Regions from separate parts of the Streptomyces sp. NPDC090499 genome, predicted to be linked through region 2. Evidence: riboswitches for the same ligand, from Rfam matches in the RefSeq annotation. Region 2 holds a riboswitch; the other holds the start of a gene.
The links. Region 2 has a riboswitch for cobalamin ahead of metE (5-methyltetrahydropteroyltriglutamate--homocysteine S-methyltransferase). Riboswitches for the same ligand answer to the same signal wherever they lie in the genome.
Positions count from the first base shown of each region.

Region 1: linked by a shared signal. The riboswitch ahead of ACIQVL_RS04010 (prenyltransferase/squalene oxidase repeat-containing protein) and the one ahead of metE (5-methyltetrahydropteroyltriglutamate--homocysteine S-methyltransferase) in region 2 are both predicted to bind cobalamin.

Region 1 is NZ_JBIVXP010000001.1:855,736-860,484, forward strand. Features, by position in the region: gene ACIQVL_RS03990 (XRE family transcriptional regulator) at 1-582, opposite strand; gene ACIQVL_RS03995 (hypothetical protein) at 850-1,890, shown strand; gene ACIQVL_RS04000 (antibiotic biosynthesis monooxygenase family protein) at 2,080-2,460, shown strand; gene ACIQVL_RS04005 (phosphotransferase) at 2,457-3,107, opposite strand; cobalamin riboswitch at 3,163-3,292, shown strand; gene ACIQVL_RS04010 (prenyltransferase/squalene oxidase repeat-containing protein) at 3,400-4,608, shown strand; gene ACIQVL_RS04015 (SCO2322 family protein) at 4,605-4,749, shown strand, end outside.
Region 2 is NZ_JBIVXP010000002.1:778,726-783,474, reverse strand. Features, by position in the region: gene metE (5-methyltetrahydropteroyltriglutamate--homocysteine S-methyltransferase) at 1-1,699, opposite strand, end outside; cobalamin riboswitch at 1,883-2,075, opposite strand; gene ACIQVL_RS11875 (hypothetical protein) at 2,280-2,453, shown strand; gene ACIQVL_RS11870 (alpha/beta hydrolase fold domain-containing protein) at 2,485-3,765, opposite strand; gene ACIQVL_RS11865 (serine hydrolase domain-containing protein) at 4,057-4,749, shown strand, end outside.

The DNA.
Region 1 (4,749 bases), on a different contig from region 2:
TCAGTTGACCGCGCCCTCGGCCGTGATGAGCATCTCCGCGAGGTCGGCGAGGGTGGCCAGTTGGCGGGGGTTCATGTGGGGGGCGCGGGCCGCGAGGCGGACGAGGCCGCTCTCGCGGAGGCGGGAGAGCGGGTCGGCCTGGGCCTGCAGGCCCTGCAGCACCGGCTGGAGCGCCTCGCACAGCGCCTCGGGCTCGTCGGCGGTGAAGAAGCCGGGCGGGAGGCCGAAGAACCGCCGCAGCCGGTCGGTGTGTTCGAGGCCCGGCAGCCCGCTCTTGCGCCACTCGCTCAGCCACTGCCTGCTGGTGCCGGCGATCGCCGCGAGCTCGCCCAGCGAGTACCGCTTGCCGTCCGGGCGGCGCCGGTTCTCGCGGATGAAGTCCAGCCGCTGCCGGACCCGTTCGGCGAGCCCCGCCTCGGGTGCGGCGCCGCCCGCGAGGAGTTCGGCGACCACCCCGACCGGGATGCCGGTGCGGTACGACAGGTCGGCCACGTCCAGGACCTCGCAGAGCCGTCCGGGACGTCCGGTCAGCTCCCCGAGCCGCTCCAGTACGCCGGGCAGCGGGGCATGGGCGTCACTCACCAAGGTCCCCCTGGACGCGCGTGATCGGTCGGCCGGCCGAGCGGGGCCGGGCAGACGCGAGGCTATCGAATCACCGGTACCGCCCACCAGACATGACAAGTACCACTGCGCAAGTAGGCAGCAATCGTTGACATGTGACGGGACGACAGGAAAGGATCACGTCACCAGGCCACGGTCGAACCGACCCGCCCCGGGTGCCGCCTATGGGGGAGCGGCACCCGGGGCGACCAGCCGCCCCGCCTCCTCCCCGGAAGGTGAGGCGAACCGATGCCGCAGCCCGTCCTGCTCCTCGGCGCCGGACGCCGTTGCGCGTACGACGAGTTCGCGCTGACGCGGGTCGCCGCGGCCCGCCCGGTGCTGCTGGTGGACGCCGCGCCGCCCGCCTGGGCACAGTCGTGCCTGGCCGGTCGACTCGCGGCGGACCCCGGCAAAGGCGGCGCCACGGCGTCGGCGGTGGTGCGGTTCGCGGCCCGGCACAGAGTCCGCGGCGTGCTGACCTTCTCGGGCGAGTACGCGGTCGCCGCCGCGAGGATCGCCGGGCAGTTGGGGCTGCCCGGCCCCTCCCTCACCGCGGCCGAGGCCTGTACCGACCCGCCCGCACTGCGCGCGCTGCTGACCGCCGGCGCCGTTCCCGTCGGCGGCCCCGACGACCCCGGCACGCCCCGTGTCTCGGCCGAGACGGTCGTCCTCGACGGCGAGATCCGCATCGCCGCCATCACCCGTACGGTCCTGGGCCCGGCGCCCGCCCGGCAGCCGCTCCGGCACACCGTGCACGCCCACGACGGCCTGCTGCACAACCGTTTCCTGCGCCTGGCCGTCGACCGCACCGTGCACGCCCTCGGTGTCGACCGGGGTGTCCTGCACATCGGCCTCGCCCTCACCGACCGCGGCCCCCGGGTCACCGACGTCGCCCCGCACCTCCCGGGCGACCTGATCCCGCTCCTCGTCAGACGGGCCACCGGCGTCGACCTCGCCCGTGCCGCGGCCGCCCTGGCCACCGGGGAGGTGCCCGACACGACGCCCACCCGGCAGCGGGCGGCCGCGATCCAGTTCGCGTACCCGGCCGCCACCGGCCGCCTCGACCGCCTGGACCTCTCCCCCGACGCCGCCCACGAATCCGGCGCCGACCGCATGCTCCTCACCCAGCACACCGGCAACCACGTCACCGCGGGCCCGTACGCCACCGACGCCGACCGGCTGGCCCTCTGGGTGGCGGTGGGCGAGACCCCGGACGCCTGCGACGACGCCCTGCGCCGCATGGCCCGCCACCTGTCGGCGGACATCGCACCGCTCGCGGACGCGGCCTGAACGCTGCGCTGGATGCGCCGCGATGTACCGGCTACCGGCTACCGCGGCGTCGTGGCCGGTGGTGCAGTTCCTTCCGCCGCCGACTTCGCCGGACCCGCTCGGCGGCTTTGGTCAAGAGTTCGATCCCGTGGGCGTCCCGTTCGGGAAAGTCGCTGGATCACCGGGCGCGCTCCGCCCTACGGTGCGGCCATGAGCGATCACCCCGAAGTGCCTGTCGTGCCCGTCGAGGCCTACGAACCCCCTTATTACGTGGCCGTCTTCACCTCGGTGCGGACCCGGGACCAGAGCGGCTACGGCGAGACCAACGCACGTATGGAGGACCTGGTGAAGGACATCCCCGGGTACCTGGGGATGGACCACGCGCAGACCCCCGGCGGGCTGGGCATCACCGTCGGGTACTTCCGCGACGCCGACGCGCTCACGCGGTGGCGGACGGACACCGAGCACCGCGCGGCGCAGCGGCGCGGGCGGGCCGAGTGGTACGAGAGCTACACCCTGCATGTGGCGAAGGTGGAGCGGAGCCACGGTTTCACCCGGGGGCGGTCCGCAGAGGCGGCGGCAGAGCTCTAGAAGGCGATCGACCGTATCAACTGCCCCGCCGCGCCGAGCACTTCGACCTCCGCCCGGCTCATCGTCGGATTGGCCGCCCGTCGGCGCAGGGCCTCCGTCAGTCCGTCCTCGGTCAGTTCGACGGCACCGGCGAGCAGTGCCGTCAGCAGGTCACGGGCCAACGGGTACGCGCCGAGGGCCACCTGGGCGAGGATCACCGCCGACATGCCCCAGTCGAGTGCGGGCGGCCCGTCCTCGGCGTTGGTCCAGTCGATGACCCGGGGACCGTCGGGGGTCAGGATCACGTTGTCCGGATGCAGGTCGAGGTGGAGGACCCGGGCGCCGGGGTCGGCCGGGTCCCGGCCGGGCACGGCGTGCAGCCGCCGCAGCAGCGAGGCGAGCAGCGCACCGCCCTCCGCCGGGCCCGTCTCCCCCGCCAGCAGCGCCGCCAGCATGGTCGGTCCGGACAGCCGCTCCATGACCAGTCCGGTACGGGACGCGGCGGGCCGCACCCGGGGCGCCGGGTACCCGTGCTCCCGTACGTACGCCATCACCGCGCCCTCGGCGGCCGCGTCACCCCGGCCGTCCCGGTCCCGGCGCAGCACCCACGCCTCGTCGATCTCGTACACGTCGGCCGAACGCCCCGCCCCGAGCAGTCTCCCCGTCATGGCACGACCATAACGAGACGGTCCCTGCACAGCCCCCTCTCAGCTTCCCCCCGGGCGGCCGGTAGGGTAGCCGGGTCGTCATCACCCGTACGGGGGGAAGCCGGTGCAATTCCGGCGCTGACCCGCAACCGTGAGCCACCAGCAGTGGCGAGCCGGACCACCGCGCCCGGGACGTTGATCGGCTCACGTGCGCCGGCGCCCGTCGTCGCACGGCACCGTCGAGGTTTACGGAGCCGAGCCGCCGGGGTCTCCCGTGCTGCCCGGCTCCCCGCAGGGAGAGGCACCGCCGACCATGACCGTCCTCCGCCGCACCGCCGGAGTGCTGGCCGCCACCGCCGTCATCGGTGCCGCCATGCCCGCGACGACCGCGCTGGCCGCCGGCACCCCGTCGCCGTCCGCGTCGACGGTGCTCCCGTCGGGGCTGTACGGCGGTTCGGACCCGAAGTTCGACGGCGTCTGGCGCCAGTCGCTCGCCCTGCTGGCCCAGCGTGCGGTGGGGGTGACCCCGGCCGCGAAGGCGGTGGACTGGCTGGCCGGGCAGCAGTGCGCGAACGGCGCGTTCGCCGCGTTCCGCGCCGAGCCGACGGCGGCCTGTGACACCAAGGTGACGGTGGACACGAACAGCACGGCCGCCGCCGTACAGGCGCTGAAGGCGGTCGGCGGGCACGACGGCGCCGCAGGCAAGGCCGTGACCTGGCTGAAGTCGGTGCAGAACAAGGACGGCGGCTGGGGCTACACCCCGGGCTCGCCCAGTGACACCAACTCCACCGGCGTGGTCGCCGGCGCGCTCGCTGCGGCCGGCGCGGGTGCGGACAGGTCGCCGTACGACCTCTTCGCCAAGTGGTCCGTCCCCTGCGGCCGGGACGGCGGCGGTGCCCTCGCCTACCAGCCGGACAAGCAGGGGAAGCTGACCGCGAACGCGGACGCGACCGCGGCCGGGGTGCTCGGGGCCCTCGGCAAGGGGTTCGTGACGACGGCCGGCAAGGCCCCGGCGAAGGGGCCCGCCTGCGCGGCGGGCTCCGGCACGACGCTCACGCGGGAGGAGGTGGCCCGCAACGGCGCCGCGTACCTGGCGGACGCCATGTCCGGCAGCGGCCATCTCGTCTCCGCGCTCGCCGGTGCCGCGCCCCAGCCGGACTACGGCAACACCGCCGACGCGGTCGTCGCCCTGGCCGCGCAGGGCTGGACGGGGCAGGCGAGGAAGCCGTACGCCTGGCTGGAGGCGCACGCCGCGCCGTGGGCGGAGCAGAGCGGGCCCGCGGCCTACGCCGAACTGATCCTCGCCGCGCACGCGATGGGCGCGGACCCGCGTGACTTCGGCGGCACGAACCTGGTGACGGCGCTGAACGCGACGGGACCGGCCCCGCGGGCGGCTGCCGCGAAGCACGCCGAGGAGAAGAAGTCGGGCAACAGCGTGTGGTGGATCGTCGGCACCGGGCTCGTCGCCGGTATCGGCATCGGTTTCCTGTTCAGCGGCCGCCGGAAGCAGCAGCAGCCGTGACCGCGGTCCGCCGTGCGGGGCTGCTGTTCCTGGCCGCGCTGACGCTGTGCGCGACGGCCGCCGCCGGGCCGGCGGCGGCCACCGGCTACCGGTACTGGTCCTTCTGGGAGCGGGACGGCGCGCACTGGACGTACGCCACGC
Region 2 (4,749 bases):
GCATGCCCTTGACCGGGCGGTCGGTGAGGGACTGGGCGTACGACGTCCAGCGGACCGTCATCGGCTCGGGGCGGGAGATGTCACCGGCCAGGACCGGCGGACGGACGTAGCGGGTGCCGTAGGACTGGACCCAGCCGTGCTGGGTGGCGAGGTAGCCGGTGAGCTGTTCGGCGAAGTACTGGACCATGTCGTTGCGTTCGGGTTCGCCGTGCACCAGGACGTCGATGCCGGTCTTCTCCTGGAAGGAGACGACCTCCTGGATCTCGGTCCTGATGCGCTCCTCGTAGCCCTCGGCGTCGATCCGGCCGCTGCGCAGACCGGCACGGGCGGCGCGGAGTTCGTCGGTCTGCGGGAACGAGCCGATGGTGGTGGTCGGCAGCAGGGGCAGGCCGAGGTGGGCGCGCTGGGCGGTGGCCCGCTCGGGGTAGGGCCGGGAGCGGCGGGCGTCGGCGTCGGTGACGGCGGCGGCCCGGGTGCGGACGGCCGGGTCGTGTGTGATGGGCGAGTTCGCGCGGGAGGCGAGGTCGGCCCGGTTGGCGGCCAGTTCGCCGGTGATGGCGTCGGTGCCCTGGGCGAGGCCCTTGGCGAGGGTGACGATCTCGGCGGTCTTCTGCTGGGCGAAGGCCAGCCAGCGCCGGATCTGCGGCTCGACGTCCCGTTCGGCGGACGCGTCGAGGGGGACGTGGAGCAGCGAGCAGGAGGCGGCGACGTCGACCCGGCCGGCGAGCCCGAGGAGGGTGCCGAGGGTGGTCAGGGAATGCGCCAGGTCGTTGATCCAGATGTTGCGGCCGTTGACGACACCGGCGACCAGGCGCTTGCCGGGCAGCCCGCCGACGGCGGCCAGCGCGTCCAGGTTGGCCGCGGCGGCTTCCGTGAAGTCCAGCGCCAGGCCCTCGACCGGGGCCTTGGCCAGCACCGGCAGGGCCTCGCCGAGTCGGTCGAAGTAGGAGGCGACCAGGAGCTTCGGCCGGTCGGGGAGGGCGCCGAGGTCGCGGTAGGTGCGGGTGACGGCGTTCAGTTCGGCCGGGGTGCGGTCCTGGACCAGGGCGGGTTCGTCGAGCTGCACCCACTCGGCGCCGGCCGCCCGCAGGTCGGCGAGCACCTCGGCGTACACCGGCAGCAGCCGGTCCAGGAGGGTGAGCGGCTCGAAGCCGGCGGGGGCGCCGGGGGCGGGCTTGGCGAGGAGGAGGTAGGTGACCGGGCCGACCAGGACCGGACGGGCGGTCAGGCCGAGGGCCAGGGCCTCCTTGAGCTCGGCGACCTGCTTGGCGGAGTTCGCGGTGAAGACGGTGTCCGGGCCCAGCTCCGGCACCAGATAGTGGTAGTTGGTGTCGAACCACTTCGTCATCTCCAGCGGCGCCACGTCCTGGGTGCCGCGGGCCATGGCGAAGTAGCCGTCGAGGGCGTCGGCGTCGACCGCGGCGCGGTGCCGCTCGGGGATCGCGCCGAGCAGGACGGTGGTGTCGAGGACGTGGTCGTAGTACGAGAAGTCGCCGGTGGGCACCTCGTGGATGCCGGCGTCGGCGAGCTGCCGCCAGTTGCTGCGGCGGAGTTCGGCGGCGGTGGCGCGGAGGGCGTCGGCGGTGACGCGGCCCTTCCAGTAGCCCTCGATCGCCTTCTTCAGTTCCCGGTTCCGGCCCTGCCGGGGGTAGCCGTACACGGTGGCCCGTGCTGCCGCGGCTGCGGACTTCGCTGTCACGGAGATCTCCTTCGCGAGATGGATCCCTGAGATCCCGGAGACGGGACGAGAGCGCGAAGGGGATGACGAACCCGACGGCGGCGACCTCGCGCGGCAAAGGCGCGGTCGTCCCGTCCGGTGTGTACGCCGACCCGCCCACGAGGTCACCGGGATGTCCGTGCACGGAACGGTCCGCGCACGGGCAGTTGGCAGGTCTTCGGACTTGCGGGCACGTCCTCCGGTCGGAGGACACCTACTGGCCGTCGCTTCCCAGGTCCGGTACGTCGGACCCAGTGCGTATGACGGCGGTCGTTCCCGCTCACCGCTGCGGGGCAGTCCCGGAATCCCACCGGGTTCCCTCTTGCGACGCCCTGTCCGGCTGACAGGGCGAACCAGCTGCTGCGGCCAGCCTACGGGGTGTCGAGGTCGAACGCGGCCCTGACGGCTGCGGTGGTCCCGTCGGGCGGGGTCCGGCAGACACCGGGGCCGAGGGCGGTCTCCTCCGTCGAACAGCTCACGCAGCCGGCGGAGAGGTCCGGCCTCACCCCGATCGGGCCGGCCGCCGTTCGTCGTCAACCACCCGGGTGTCACGTCGGCGGTCATGGGACCGCGCACCATGGAGCAGTGGGATGCGTTCCTGCCCGCCGCCGACGTCACCCTCCCGTCCGACGTCCTCGACCGCATCGACGAGATCGTCGCCCCCGGAGTGAGCGTCAACCCCGCCGACACCAGCTACGGCGACTTCGAGTCCCGAGCCGGCCGGCGGCGGCGCTGACGCGGTCCGGCAGCGCCCGGACCGGCGTGGGTCAGGAGCTGTGGTCCGACAGGAAGCCGGTGAGGTAGCTCATCGTCTTCTCGGTGGACCAGGGCTGCGCGGCGCTGCCGGGTGCGGAGGCGCTCGGTGACGTGCTCGGCGCGGCGCTCGGCGAGGTGCCGGTGAGGGCCGCCACGCCGAGGTCTCCGTGACCGGCTCCGGTGAGCACTACGCGTTCGGCGTCGACGCCCTTCTTCCTGAGGGCGGTGCAGAGGTCCAGGGTCTGGCTGGGGGAGACCAGAGGGTCGGCCGTGCCGTGCATCAGGAGGAAGGGCGGTGTCGCGGAGGTGATGTGGGTGGCCGGGTCGGCGGCGGCCACCTGATCGGTGTACTGCGCGACGGACCTGGTGGTTCCGGGGCCGTAGACCCACTGCGCGGCGGAGTTGCCCGCGGCGTAGTTGAAGTCCTTGGCGGCCTGGTCGTAGTCGGCGGCGAGCCGGGACAGGTCGGCGGGGCCGAACTCGTCCACGACGCCCTGGACCGCGCTGCTCTGGTCGAGGTGGTCGCCGACGTCGTACCTCCTGTCGCCGCTGGTGACACCGGTCATGGCGGCCAGGTAGCCGCCCGCCGACTGGCCCCAGACGAAGACATGGCCGGTGTCGATGCCGTAGGTGCCGGCGTTGGCGCGCAGGTAGCGGATGGCGGACTTGACGTCGGCGAGGGCGTCCTCGTAGGTGGCGCCGCCGGTCGTGGTGCGGTACTGGACGCTGGCGACCACGTAGCCCTGGTCGGCGACGTAGGTGCGCTGGTCCAGGTTGCCGGTGCGGTCCGCCAGCACCCAGCCGCCGCCGGTGACATAGACGACCAGGGGCTTCCTGCCCGAGGTCTTGGGCACCTGGATGTCCAGCTTCAGGTCGGTCCTGACGCCGTGTGCGGTGGGTGAGGAGTAGGTGATGTCGTCGGTGGTGGTGACCGCCGACGTGTCACAGGTGATCGCCGGGCCGGCCGGGTCGATGACCGTGCTGGTGCTGTTGTCGGTCTTCTTGATCGTCGTTGCCTGTACGAGGTTCGTGGTGCCGCCCGCCGGCTGTCCCGACGGCGGGCCGCCGGCCCGGCCCGCTCCCGCCGCGGACGAGGTGGATGCCGGGCAGGCGGAGGCCGAAGCCGATGCCGGTGCGGGGGACGACGCGGCCGAGGAGCCGTCGTTCCCGCAGCCGGCCAGAACGGCTCCGGCCATGAGCGCGACCACCGCCAGGACGGCGGTCCGTCCCGGGCGCCGTGGCCGCCGCCCCGCTCCCCGGCCGTGGTCCGCGGTCACATCGTGTCCATGCATCGTGCCTTCTCCCGCCGGTCGGCGATCTCGAACGGTGACGAATGCGGAGATTGAATCTCCGTTTCGTCGCGCGCCCACCGTAACATGAAGTGGAGATGTCATCTCCGTTTTGGTCTCCGGTCCGGTCGCCGGGTGCCCGCGGCGCAGCCGCGGCTGCGCCGCCTCCCTGCTCGCAGGGGGGTTACGTACACCCCTCATCCGGTGGGAGGTCCCATCCCCCCGCGCTCCCCGTTCCGGTTGGCTGGTGGTCGTCACCGACCGGGACACCCAGAAGCAACGGGGGATTCGAACATGCAGATGCCGTCGCCGAAGACGGCCGGGGCCGCCCTGCTGACCGCAGCGCTGCTCGCCTCGGCCTCACCCGTCACCGCGGCCGCCGTCGCCGCCGGACACCGTCCGGCCGCGCCGCACTCCTACGGCGTGGCCGCTCTCCGGCAGGACCTCGCGGCCGTACGGCAGGCCGGGGGAGGCGATGTGAACGTGCTCGCCAGGATCGACCGGGCGGACGGGGCGCCGCTCATGGCACGCATCGGCACCCGGGCCGCCGGCTCCTCGGAACCGGTCCCGTGGAACGCGCACTTCCGCGTGGCGAGCACGACGAAGACGTTCACGGCCGCCGTGGTCCTCCAACTCGCCGCGGAGAAGCGGCTGTCGCTGGACGACACCGTCGAGCACTGGCTGCCGGGGGTCGTCGCGGGCAACGGCAACGACGGCGGCCGCATCACGGTCCGCGACCTGCTGCGCCAGACCAGCGGCCTGTACGACTACGTCGACGACCCGGAGATCCAGGACCGGCTGATCAACCACTTCGACGAGAACCGCTACGACACCACCCCGGCCGCCGACCTGGTGGCGGTGGCGATGAAGCACCGGCCGCTGTTCGTGCCGCGGCCCGGCGCGGCCACCCGGTGGGCGTACTCGAACACCAACTACCTGGTCGCCGGAATGATCGCCGAGAAGGCCGGCGGCGCGAGCTGGCCGGAC